4 regions of the Paenibacillus apii genome follow, and region 2 is predicted to be linked to each of the others. Evidence: predicted binding sites of a transcription regulator. Region 2 holds the regulator's gene; each other region holds the start of a gene.
What was found. The regulator Rex, encoded in region 2, represses fermentation and respiration genes when NADH is low (regulators of the CRP and FNR family bind a similar motif). The targets are predictions, from matches to a motif close to TTGTGAAATATTTCACAA.
Positions count from the first base shown of each region.

Region 1 (3,167 bases), on a different contig from region 2:
CGCGGCTCCGGTTTTTTGTTTTTACAGAGATGTTGTTAGATTTTGCCGTGTGGAGAAGAAGGTTGTAATAGAATTGTAAATAACTCCCTTTTTAAATGCTATACAATTACATAATTGGCTGGTGAAGGATGGTCGGGGGATTTTACTCCTTGGAGTATTCGTAGAACACAGTCAATGATACGTTATCCTTCCCGGGTAGATACTAGAACCTGATATTAAGGAGAGAGTGATGTGAAAAATGAATTAAAGCCTTTAATAGGTTTGTTATTGTTAGCAATACTACTGATATCCTGCTCGTTTAAGGGTGCTGGTGTGGAACCAACAAGCTCAGCAAATCCCAGTGCAATTGCTAGTACACAGGTGAAATCAACAGCACCTGCAGCTGATTACATCACGATGACTTATTCAGAATATTCAACTACAGATAATAACGGAGCCATAAAGACACAAATATTAAGCTATGATACAGCTACAAAAGAAATGAAAAAGGTCTTTGAATTCGATTATACAGCTCAATATCCGTTGGGCTTCTATGATAAGCCTAATCAATTGTTGTACTATACCCAAAGGGTAAATACAGACAAGGATTACGGAGACCAGATTTTTGTCAGGGATTTATCGAGTAATAAAAGTAATCAACTAACTAATAACTTAAATGCAGTCAACTATATTATTCCTTCAGGAGATCGACTGTTTTTTGTGGCTAATGTAAAAGGAGAGCATGGTATACGACTAGGAGCCATTGATCTCAACACCCATGAGATGACGCTCTGGGGCGATAATGACATGCTCGTAGAAACAATCACACTAGATCACAAAAACAAAAAAATCTATGCTTCTGCATATTCGCTGAAGCAAAGAAATTATAGCCTGGCCCATCAAGATGGACCTGCGGGACAGAACAATTTTAAAATGCCAACTTATACCGTATATGAAACGGATTTCGATTTGAAGGAGACAACCAAACTTTTTAGCAAGAATTACTGGATTCGTATGCTGATGAATAAAGATGGTCATGTTATTGCATTTTGTGACAAGGAATATAATAAGGGACAAGTGCCTTCTACGGTTGTTGACTATGACATTGTCAAGAAAACATCCAGTGAGAGTAAGTGGGACACTGTAAGATTACAAAGAGGAGATGCCAATTACTCGAACGATAGCAATAAAATATATGCGATAGCAGTCGTTAATAATAAACGAGGGTTATTCGAGTATGATGTGAAGAGTAATAAATTTACTGCTATATTTACTCCTGAAGTTGGGTTCATTAATAACATCCAGGTTGTAAAAGGATCAAACAATTAAAGCACCTTATCCTGAAATTCAGTTTGGTCACGATACTAGTGTCCTTTCAGAATATCTGGGTGTTTCTTTGTATATTAAACGTGCCCGTACAAATGGTTGTTTTCAAAATCCAGCCAGCCATTAATGTTTGAGTCGGTGCGGACGGTTGTATGAATAAGGGCGGTTTTAACAGCAGTTTGTATGTCTCCCTTTTACAGTTTTCGGAAGCGATTTAAAGTTTGTCACACTGGTGAAAAAATTCACTTGTTATTTTCACAAGTGATAATTATCACGTAAATGTGGGGAGCAAAGAGCTACAATGGGCCTAAATGAAAAATTTAAAGTAATAGTGAAGGAAGAAGGAGACAGAAACCATGGCTTATAACAAACCGCAGCAAATAGCCGAAGTGACGGTGGAGAACGGAATCAAGAAGGCTCACAACCCTCTGCTCACCGTGCTTATTCTCGGCTTTCTGGGGGGAGCGTTCATCGCTCTGGGATATTTGCTTGATATTCGCGTTATTGCCAGCGCGCCGAAGGAATGGGGGTCCATCGCCAGCTTTATCGGGGCATCGGTGTTCCCGGTCGGACTTATTCTCGTGCTTCTGGCAGGGGGCGAACTGCTTACCGGCAATATGATGGCTGTGCCGCTCGCCTTGTACTCTAAGAAGATCTCGTTCGGAGAAACGATCAAGAACCTGATTCTGATTACGCTGAGCAATTTTGTGGGAGCCCTGTTTGTCGCTTATTTCTTCGGCCATGTTGTGGGTCTGACCGCTGACGGCGTCTACCTCGATAAGCTGGTTGATCTGGCGGAGCACAAACTGGACGCTACGTTCCTTCAGGCTTTCGTCTCAGGTATCGGCTGTAACTGGCTTGTGGCGCTGGCGGTCTGGCTGTCCTACGGAGCCGACAATTTCAGCGGCAAAATCCTCGGCATCTGGTTCCCGACCATGGCTTTCGTTGCCATCGGATTCCAGCACGTTGTTGCTAACATGTTCCTGATTCCGGCGGCTATCTTCGAAGGCCATTTCTCATGGGGACAGTACCTCGGCAATTTCGTGCCGGTCTGGCTCGGCAACCTGACAGGCGGAGCCCTGTTTGTGGCGGGCGTCTACTGGAACGCCTATCTGCGCAAATCGCCTGCGGCGGTTCAATCTCTGGACAGCGTGGCCTCGGCCGGCGTGAAGAAGCACGCTTAATTACCGGGAATTCCGGCCATAATTTATAGCTTCATTGCCTGATCAAGGGCGCCGTCTCCGGGGGAGCGGCGCTCTTTTGCATGAGCTGCTGCCGGGCAATAAAAATTCGCCGTAATCGCTGACGGTTCGGGGGAACGAAACCGAAGCTTACGGCGAAAAAATAGGGAGTATTTCATACCGTCTATTACCCGGCTTTCACCGGTTCGAATCAGCAGGAGCATTCCCGTTTTGCTTTACGGATAGGAATGTTGGAATATACAATGAAAGCAGCAAACACGAGGAGGGCCAAGCGGCATGAACGAACTCGAGAATGGCATATTCCCTGCCGTATGCTCACTGGATTGTCCCGATACTTGCGGGCTGCTTGTGCATAAGAAAGACGGCAAAATTGTAAAAATCGAAGGAGATCCCGAGCATCCGGTCACCCGGGGAGCCATCTGCAACAAGGTCAGGAACATGGCGCAGCGCGTCCACCATCCGGACCGGCTGACAACCCCGCTTCGGCGCGTGGGGCGCAAAGGGGAGGGGGCGTTCGAGCCGATCAGCTGGGATGAGGCGATTGCCGAGATTGCCGGCAAATTCTGCAGTCTGTCGGAGGAATACGGACCGGAAAGCATTCTGCCATACAGCTTCTACGGCAATATGGGTGTACTCAGCGTGGAGGGCATGGACCGCCGG
Region 1 is NZ_JAAKGU010000002.1:326,202-329,368, forward strand. Features, by position in the region: gene G5B47_RS07390 (hypothetical protein) at 232-1,308, shown strand; gene G5B47_RS07395 (formate/nitrite transporter family protein) at 1,662-2,489, shown strand; gene G5B47_RS07400 (molybdopterin-containing oxidoreductase family protein) at 2,784-3,167, shown strand, end outside.
Region 1: the regulator Rex is predicted to act here: its motif matches at 1,536-1,553, upstream of G5B47_RS07395 (formate/nitrite transporter family protein).

Region 2 (3,167 bases):
CCAACCTGATGCCGGGCCAAAGTCTCAATCTCCTCGTCCGTCAGATGCACGCCATGCGCCACGAGCGACGGACGGGTGAACATGCCGAGCTTCTCCAGATGGGCGACGGGTCTCAGGCCGTAATCTGTTACGTTCTGCTCCACTTCCCGCCGTGTTTCGGACATATGGGTATGAATAGGCAGATCCAGATCATGGGCCGCCTGAACGAATTTCTCGATATAATCGGGAGGGCACGTATATGGCGAATGCGGCGAGATCATGGCCGTAATTCTGCCGCTTGCTTTGCCATGCCACTCTTTTGCAAAAGCAACCGCTTCCGCAAGCTTCTGATCCTGCACTTCGGCCGGACACAGCCCGATAACGCCCCGCATCAGGACTGCGCGAATTCCGGAAGCTTCCGCCACCTCGGCAACACGGTCCATATGATCGTACATATCAAGGAAGGTCGTTGTTCCTCCCTTCAGCATTTCCAATACCGACAGGGCGGTTCCCCAGTACACGTCGTCACCGGTGAATTTCCCCTCCATCGGCCACATCTTCTCCTGAAGCCATACCTGAAGCGCCAGATCATCTCCGTAGCCGCGCAAGAGAGACATCGCAGCATGCCCATGCGTGTTGACCAGCCCGGGCAGGAACAGCAAACGGCTGCCGTCAAAAGACGGAATGTCTTCCTCCAGCACAGGCGGTTCTTCCCCTATGTAAGTGATCAGATCGTTATCGATAACCATATAGCCATCGATCACAGGCTTATCTGAGCCGGGCACGGCAAACTTGCCGCCGCGGATGATCCATTTATTGCCCATCGGCTTCCTCTTCCTTTCCTTCGTGAAGATAATACGCCAAGCTTTGCAGATCGGTAGTAAAGTCTGCCGCATGCACTCGAACCTCTGACGGCGTCTTCAGAATGACCGGCGCGAAGTTCAGAATCGCTTCAATGCCGGATTCAATGAGAATATCCGCGACAATCTGCGCCTCCTGATCGGGCACGGTAATGATTCCGATACGGATGCCCTGATCCCGGACGGTTTGGGCAAGCTCTTCCATCGGCTGAACAGTCAGTGTATTGATTTTGGTTCCAACCTTCGGCGGATAGGAATCAAAGACGGCCGTTATTTTCATTGTATCTTTTAAATAGATGTTGTAATTGGATAACGCCTGACCCAGGTTACCGGCTCCGACCAAAGCAACGTTGATCGGCTGATCCAGCTTCAGGATATGACGGATTTTCTCGATCAGGTACGGAACGTCGTAGCCGATGCCTTTTCTTCCAAAGTCTCCAAAATAGGCCAAATCCTTGCGAATTTGCGCCGGGTTCAAGTCGAGCCGCTGTCCCAGCTCTTGAGAAGAAACAGTAGCGATTTCTCGTCTGTGAAGCTCGTTCAAAAACCGCAGATACACAGGCAATCTGCGGACGACGGCCTCCGATATTTTGTCCGATTTCATGAGTTCTCCTCCTAAAAGATTTTCGATCCCTCCCAAACCCTCCCTTCCAAGGGAGGGCCCCAAGGGCTGCCGCCCTCTGGACACCCGCTAAAGGCAATTAGCGTTTGGCGGAAGTTGGGCGGGACCTTGATCAGACGGTGAAGGATCGCTTTTCGTCCCTAACGGGACACGCTTTACGAATGGCGGGATTTAGCTACAGGACCCGCACAAAGCTACAAAACCGGGAGATCGACCTATGTTGTACAATGGCCGATCCGTATTTAAAAGCTGTAGAGCTTAAACCCATTTGATTGACCTATGTTGCACACGGCCACCCGAATTTAGGATGCTCCGTCATGCTGGAGCCATTCGGCAATTCGCGGAACCATCTGCTCTGTCGTCATATGCTCCATTTTCGGTCCGGGCAACGAGTACAGGAAGTATTTCCCGTAATAAGATTCGATTACTCTGGTATCATATACGATAACTATGCCGCGATCCTGCGCGGTCCGCACGAGGCGGCCAAATCCCTGTTTGAAGCGGATGACGGCCTGCGGGACGGACAGCTTCATGAAGGGATTCTTCTTTTGCGCCTGCAGCAGCTCGGCTTTGGCTTCCGCGAGAGGGTGGTTCGGCGGCTGAAACGGCAGCCTTACGATTGCAAGGCAGGTTAGCGCGTCGCCGGGAATATCCACCCCTTCCCAGAAGCTGCTCGTTCCAAGCAGAACGGAAGCGGAATTATCCTGGAAGCGGCGGAGCAGCTTACTCCGGCTCCCTCCTTCGACCCCCTGGCCCAGCACCGTGATTTCCTCGGAAGCCAGTACTTCCTTGAGCGGGTCGAACACCTGGCGCAGCATCTTGTAGGATGTGAACAGCACCAGCATGCGTCCTTTCGTCGTTACCGCAGCTTCAGCCAAGGATTGAACGAGCATATCGACGAACCGGGCGTCGCCAACGGTCCCTTTCACGCTGGGAAAATCCCGCGGAATAACCAGCAGCGCCTGATCCCGATACCGGAACGGAGATGGGAGCTGCATTGTGGACAGCCGTCCCTCCTCCTGAGCCTCGTTCAAACCGAGATTGTCGATCATATACTGGAACGATTTATCGACCGATAACGTTGCGGAGGTCAGGACAATACTTTTCTTCTTATCGAAAAAAAGCTCCTTCAGCTGAGCGCTGACATCCACAGGCACGGCATAAAGCTGGAGCGATTTGCTGCGGTAATTTCCATTTGCCTCCAGCCAATATACAACATTTTCATTATTCATGCCCATAAAAAAACGCACCTGCTCGCGGATTTCAGCCAAATCCTTGAACAGTCCGCCGATATCGGTTACGAGACTGTCTGCCGAAGACTGGCCGTCCTGATCGCGCATCTCGGACAGCATTTTCTCGCCTTTGCGGATCGCATCGCTTAATGAGAGATTCAGCGTATTCTCAAGCGATGCAAGCTCCTCCCAGCCTTTCGGCTTCTTGGTGGGAAGAAGACGGTGAACAAGCTGTCCCGCTTCTCCCGCCGCCGAGTCGGCACGTTCGGGTATGAGAGTGAACAGCTTCTCACTAAGCAGATCCCACGACTCCTTGACGGTAAGAAGATCGGGGTACAGCCGGTCGATAACGCCGCTCCACTCGGAGGCCTGCTCGCTCCCCGAGCTTTGAAGAATCTGACGCAGCGCGGGCAGCTGGCCGTTCCGGCTGTCTTTGTACAGACGATTCAGCGTATGGGACACCGTGAAATGCTT
Region 2 is NZ_JAAKGU010000001.1:665,518-668,684, forward strand. Features, by position in the region: gene G5B47_RS03375 (amidohydrolase) at 1-803, opposite strand, end outside; gene G5B47_RS03380 (redox-sensing transcriptional repressor Rex) at 793-1,443, opposite strand; gene dinG (ATP-dependent DNA helicase DinG) at 1,764-3,167, opposite strand, start outside.

Region 3 (3,167 bases), 220 kb from region 2:
GGCCCATACCGCCAAACTCAACAACTTGCGCCGCACGTTCGATACCTTGATCGGCATTCTTAACTTTATAGCAAGCCAGAACCGGGCTCAGCTTTTCAGCGGACAGCGGGTATTTGGTACCTACGCCTTCCAGTTCGGCGATCAGGATTTTGGTGCCTGCAGGAACTTGAATTCCGCACATTTCGGCGATTTTCACTGCGGATTGACCGACGATTACCGGGTTAACCGCGCATTTTTCCACGTTCATTGCGCCGTTGGTCAGTTTAGCTGCTTCTTCTTTGTTAACAAAGTAACAGCCATTAGCGATCAATTTCTTCTTCACTTGGTCGAAAATCGGCTCTTCAATAATGATAGCTTGCTCGGATGCGCAGATCATGCCGTTGTCAAAAGTTTTGGAAAGAATGATGTCATTAACCGCTTGATCGATATTAGCGCTCTTCTCAATGAAGGCAGGCACGTTACCAGGGCCTACGCCCAGAGCCGGTTTACCGCAGCTGTATGCCGCTTTAACCATTGCGGATCCGCCTGTTGCCAGGATCAGAGCCACGCCGTCGTTGTTCATCAATGCGTTGGTTTTGTCCATGGTCGGTTGCTCGATCCATTGGATGCAGTTCTCAGGAGCGCCTGCTTTTACTGCTGCGTCATGCAAAATTTTTGCTGCTGCGGCACTACAAGCTTGCGCGGACGGATGGAAACCGAATATAATAGGATTACGCGTCTTAATGGAAATCAACGCTTTAAACATCGTGGTGGATGTTGGGTTGGTTACCGGAGTGATACCCATTACGACGCCGACCGGCTCAGCAATCTTTTGGTAGCTGTCGTAAACATTATCTTCAATTACGCCTACTGTTTTGTCATACTTGATTCCGTGCCAGATATATTCCGTTGCGAAAATGTTTTTCGTGATTTTGTCTTCATAAACACCACGGCCTGTTTCTTCAACAGCCAATTTTGCCAGGTACATGTGTTTGTCCAAACCGGCCAGCGCCATTGCATGAACGATTTTGTCAACTTGTTCCTGATCGAGAGCCATGAATGCTTCTTGAGCTTTCTTTGCTTTATCCACCAGAGTCTGAATATATTCTTCAGCGGTTGGTTGTTGCACTTGGGCGGCTACTTCATTCTTAACTGCCATTTCCCTCGTCCTCCTGTCAATTTGTGTGTTGTTCTTCTCTACACCTCGATAATATCACATCAAATGCGACTTGTATAGTGAAATCTTTCACAAAGTATAAAATTTTTTTGCGCTCTTTTCAAAGCGCTTACATTTTGGGCTATTTTCAGGGACGTCCTGCCTACTCCCCTTTCTTATATATGCTCAGGAAACCGTTGATTCTGGCCGATCAATAGAAGAATTCAATGCGATCAATTACCGATTACCCAAGAAACGCAGGTTCAAATATCTTTCCATGCTATTATTCCTAATTTTAACTAAAGGATGCGTTTCATTCCAATGGACAAAGGAACGGCAGCAATAGCACCAGCGATCCGGGACGCTCCCCCCGAAGAAATAATCGATGAATCGTTCATTTAGTAGAATGTCATAAACACTCTTCCCGATAAGCCCCATGATCCGGATTTCAGGTGCTTCTTATAGAACGGATCTTGTGAAAAAAAGCAGCAGCTCTATCCGCCTGTATCCATAAGGACGAGTTAACGCATTCACTGCCTTAAAATCCTGCTGCCCGGCCCACCACTAACTCCCGCAGTTTCCCGCTTCGCAAGATCGGCTTCGAAACTCCGCAATCAATCCTCTATAATAAACCCCTTCCCTACCAAGCCTATGAAAGTTGTTTCCAAATCGAGTTTCTTGCTTGCCTAAGGCTCAACCATCATTTATAGTAAAAAAAGCTGTTTCCCGTAATCAGAGACCACATCAAACAACATCAGTTGGAAATAAATATTAGAAATCACACTTAAAATCACGCTTTTGAAGTGAAAATAATCACAATGTTGAAAATTAGACACTTTTTGCGCAATTTTTTCACCCATATTGAGGAATTTCATTGTATAATTAATTTAAAATTTACTGAAAAACTGAGGGAATAAAGGGGATGTCGATTATGAAAGAACATACCAATGTCATCGAAGCCCATGGAAATACAAACTGTTTCTCCGAACAAAACTTCAACAGACTGCTGGTAACGATGAAAGAACGTTTGGTTCCTGAAGGCTCTCATTTATTCTGGGAAGGCGACTACTCGGATAAGCTGTTTTACATCAAACGCGGACGCGTCAAGCTGACCAAATCCACGGATGAAGGAAAAGAACTCATTCTTTATATGTATCAGGCAGGCGATATGGTCGGTCAAGCCGATCCGTTCTTCAGCACGAAGCACAGCTTCACCGCCGAAGTGATCGAGGAAAGCGAAGTCGGCGTGATCGAGCACAAGGATCTGGAAATTCTGATTTGCCAGCATTGCGATTTCGCGATTGATTTTATGAAGTGGATGGGTATCCATCACCGTCTGACGCAGACCAAATTCCGCGATCTGATGATGTACGGCAAGCCCGGCGCACTCTGCTCCACGCTGATCCGTCTGAGCAACACGTACGGCGAGAAGAACGGCGAAGCCATTCTGATCAACAAAAAGATTACGCACACCGACTTGTCCAACATGATCGGCGCAACTCGCGAGAGCGTTAACCGCATGCTTAGCGATCTGCGCAAAAAAGACGCCGTAGAATACGAGAACGGCATGATTGTAATTAAAGACATTGAAATGCTGCAGGAAATTTGCCACTGCGAGCTGTGTCCGAACGAGATTTGCCGAATCTAGCAATAACACTTCAACTCTTTACCCTCTTTACACCTCAGTGAAACATACATGTTCATTATTATTCGGTCTTATATTGTTCATGGCCGCAGGCGTCCGGTATCGGACGCTTTTTTTATGTCCGGATTACCCCTTGTCTATTGTTTCGAATATAAAAAAGACCGCCGCTCAAAGCCCGGACAAGGACGTTAAGCGGCAGCCTCTGCTGCGTACAGCGATTTGTGAGTAGAAAAAACGGACGGTTTACTTGGACTTAACTGCGCCTCTTACGGGCGAAATGACCCAATAAGCCATACCTACGAAGATCGCGCCGCCGATGATGTTGCCCAGCGTGACCGGAATCATATTATGCAGCCAACCGGCCAGGGTAACGGTCTCCGGATGGTT
Region 3 is NZ_JAAKGU010000001.1:889,085-892,251, forward strand. Features, by position in the region: gene adhE (bifunctional acetaldehyde-CoA/alcohol dehydrogenase) at 1-1,138, opposite strand, end outside; gene G5B47_RS04490 (Crp/Fnr family transcriptional regulator) at 2,067-2,783, shown strand; gene G5B47_RS04495 (formate/nitrite transporter family protein) at 3,024-3,167, opposite strand, start outside.
Region 3: the regulator Rex is predicted to act here: its motif matches at 1,214-1,231, upstream of adhE (bifunctional acetaldehyde-CoA/alcohol dehydrogenase).

Region 4 (3,167 bases), on a different contig from region 2:
AGTTGCTGACATAGAGGGGGGCGAACAGCACGATCCGGTTGCCGTAAATCCGTTCCTTGATTTCCCGGGATACCTGATACAGCCGCTCCAGCGTTTCTTCATCATTCACATGCAGCAGCACCGCGGCTTCGCGAGAAGTCAGGCCTTTGCACATTCTTGCTTTGTCCAGGATTGCGGTTATGAGCTTGCTGTCGTTAACCGCTGTCTCCCCGTACTGCAGCGCACCCTTGATTTCCTCATCTTGAATAAAATCCGCCGGACGGCGCTCATTTACTCGGTTCACGAACATCCACTTCTTTCTGAGTTCATTTTAATCTGAGGACGTGACAGCCAGTTCAGACTGTCTCCGCGGCCCATATCAACTCGAAATCCGGCAGTCTCGATCCGCTGCTCCAGGCAGAACCGGCACTGCGCCGATTCGTCTCCCGTGCATATTTTATTGTCGTATAACGTATATTTCGGACGCACGGACAGAGGCGACAAATTGGGCATGACGACATTTGCACCCGCCTGCAGTGCGAGCTCTCGTCCGTATGGATGGGCGGTTCCCATCGCAGTCGTAGCCGGAATCAGGGCGTCCGGCACGAATAGCCGCGCAAGAGCAATCATATCCAGTGTGGCTTCCAGCGTTCCGGCCGGCTCGTCCTTTAAAGGCGTCGCTTGGTGCGGCAAAAAAGGCCCGATGCCAATCATGTCCGGATTAAGCTCCTTGAGGTACAGTAAATCCTCGGCCAAGTCTTGAGACGTCTGCCCGGGCAATCCGACCATAAACCCGGCACCGACTTGATAGCCGATCGTTTTCAAAGCCCGTAAGCGGTCCAGCCGATTCTCAAAGGTCATGGTCGGATGCAGCGCTTCATACAACCTTCGGGAAGCCGTCTCATGCCGGAGCAAAAAACGCTCGGCACCCGCTTCAAATAACCGGGTATACGTCTCGTCATCACGTTCGCCGATCGAAAGCGTCACCGCCGTATCCGGCCAGCTCCGCTTGATATCGGCAGTAAGTCTCGCCAGCTTGTCCGCCGTATACCAATCGTCCTCGCCGCTCTGCAGAACGAAGGTGCGATAGCCCAAGTCGTATCCTTCCCGGCAGCAGTCCATAATTTCTTCGAGCTGCAGACGGTAACGGGAGGCCGATTTGTTAGCGGAGCGAATTCCGCAATACAGGCAGTTTTGTTTGCATATATTGGAGAATTCAATCAGACCTCGCAAATAGACCTTCGTACCGTAACGTTCCGTCCGTTTCCTGTGGGCTAAAGTCCGCAGCCACCTTCGGGAAGCCGGGCCAAGATTTTCGAGCAGCAGGATAATTTCCTCGGAATCCAACGATTCTTGTGCATATAAACGATCCAATAATTGATCCAGTAAATGATCCGTTGTACATCCCTCCCCAAGATGAACAGGTGAACCTTTCCTGCAAGCACAAACATGTAAATAATGTAACAAAAGTAAAAAATGAAGAACTATGAGCTTTCTGCTTGAAATCGGAGTTTGTTCAATTGCTGTTCAGAAGAGCACAATCGCTGATCCGCTCCGGTCGTGTATACACGTTGCATGAGTCCTGCCGGATGAAGCCGACGGTCGTAATCCCGAGCTGTTCAGCTAGTTCAAGGGCCAGCGCCGTCGGGGCGGATTTGGACAAAATGATCTCGCAGCCGATTTTGGCGACCTTCAGCAGAATTTCCGATGAAATCCGGCCGCTGAACACGATGATTTTGTCATTCAGGTTCATCGCATGTCTTAGGCAGTGGCCGTAAATTTTATCGAGGGCATTATGCCGGCCGATATCGCTGCGGGCGAGCAGCACCCCGTCGGTATCGCAAATCGCGGCAGAGTGGACCCCGCCCGTCCGGTGAAACAGCTCAGAACCGGTCTGCACTTCTTCCATCAGGCGAAAACAATCTTTAAACGATAAAGAGACATGAACACCGTCCATCATCTTGGCCGTCCTTGCGTCGTTAACAAACACGAAGCCATGACGCCCTCCGCCGCAGCAGGAATTGACATAACGCTTGGCATACAGCTGGCGGTGAAGCTCATTCCAGCGGTCAGTGGATACGTGTACGTACCCTTCTTCTTCCTGAGTCCACATTTCCTTGATGTCCTGAATTCCCCGGATAATGCCTTCCGACGCCAAATAGCCGACCGCCATGTCCTCAATGTGCTCGGGTGTGCAAACCAGAGTCACGAATTCTTCACCGTTGATCTTGAGTGTGACCGGATGCTCTGTCACGATGAGATCCGGTTCCCTGGTGATTCGGCCTTGCCGGTAGCGAATAATGTGTCCTTGCTGTTCAGGTCCACGCTTCATCTCCATCACCCTTATTAATGAAAGATTTGAAATATAGAAAAAAACTTAAATAGTAAAAAATAGAAATGAGAACAGCTTTACTACATCACGAATTGCAATATCTGTCAATTTTATATTTCACAATCCAGCTATCTTCCAACATCCTGCTCTTCATGGCAACGTTCTCTTTGTGGGTATGGAACGCTATGGTATAATGGGGCGGAGGTGACTGGCAACGTATGTTTTTGAAACGGATTGAATTAGCTGGCTTTAAATCATTTGCCGACAAAACGGAGATGGAGTTCGTGCGGGGCATTACGGCTGTCGTCGGACCCAACGGAAGCGGCAAGAGCAACATTTCCGACGGCATCCGCTGGGTGCTCGGTGAACAAAGCGCCAAATCGCTCCGCGGCGGCAAGATGGAGGATATTATTTTTGCCGGAAGCGATGCCCGCAAGGCGGTCAATTATGGCGAAGTGTCGCTGACGCTGGACAACGAAGATCATGCCCTGCCGCTCGACTTCAGCGAAGTGACGGTAACGCGGCGGGTCCATCGCAGCGGCGACAGCGAGTATATGATCAATAAGCAGGCGTGCCGCCTGAAGGATATTACGGAGCTGTTCATGGACACCGGCATCGGCCGCGAGGCGTACTCCATTATTGGACAGGGGCGGATTGAGGAAATTCTCAGCACCCGGTCCGAGGATCGGCGGGGGATCTTCGAAGAGGCGTCGGGAATCGTTAAATATAAGTCGCGGAAAAAGGATGCGGGGCGGAAGCTCGATGAGACGGAACAGAATCTGCTGCGTATCCACGACTTGATCAGCGAGCTGGAGGATCAGATTGGTCCGCTGAAGGAGCAGTCCGAGAAAGCAAC
Region 4 is NZ_JAAKGU010000008.1:30,231-33,397, forward strand. Features, by position in the region: gene hydG ([FeFe] hydrogenase H-cluster radical SAM maturase HydG) at 1-283, opposite strand, end outside; gene hydE ([FeFe] hydrogenase H-cluster radical SAM maturase HydE) at 280-1,353, opposite strand; gene fdhD (formate dehydrogenase accessory sulfurtransferase FdhD) at 1,496-2,311, opposite strand; gene smc (chromosome segregation protein SMC) at 2,530-3,167, shown strand, end outside.
Region 4: the regulator Rex is predicted to act here: its motif matches at 1,429-1,446, upstream of hydE ([FeFe] hydrogenase H-cluster radical SAM maturase HydE).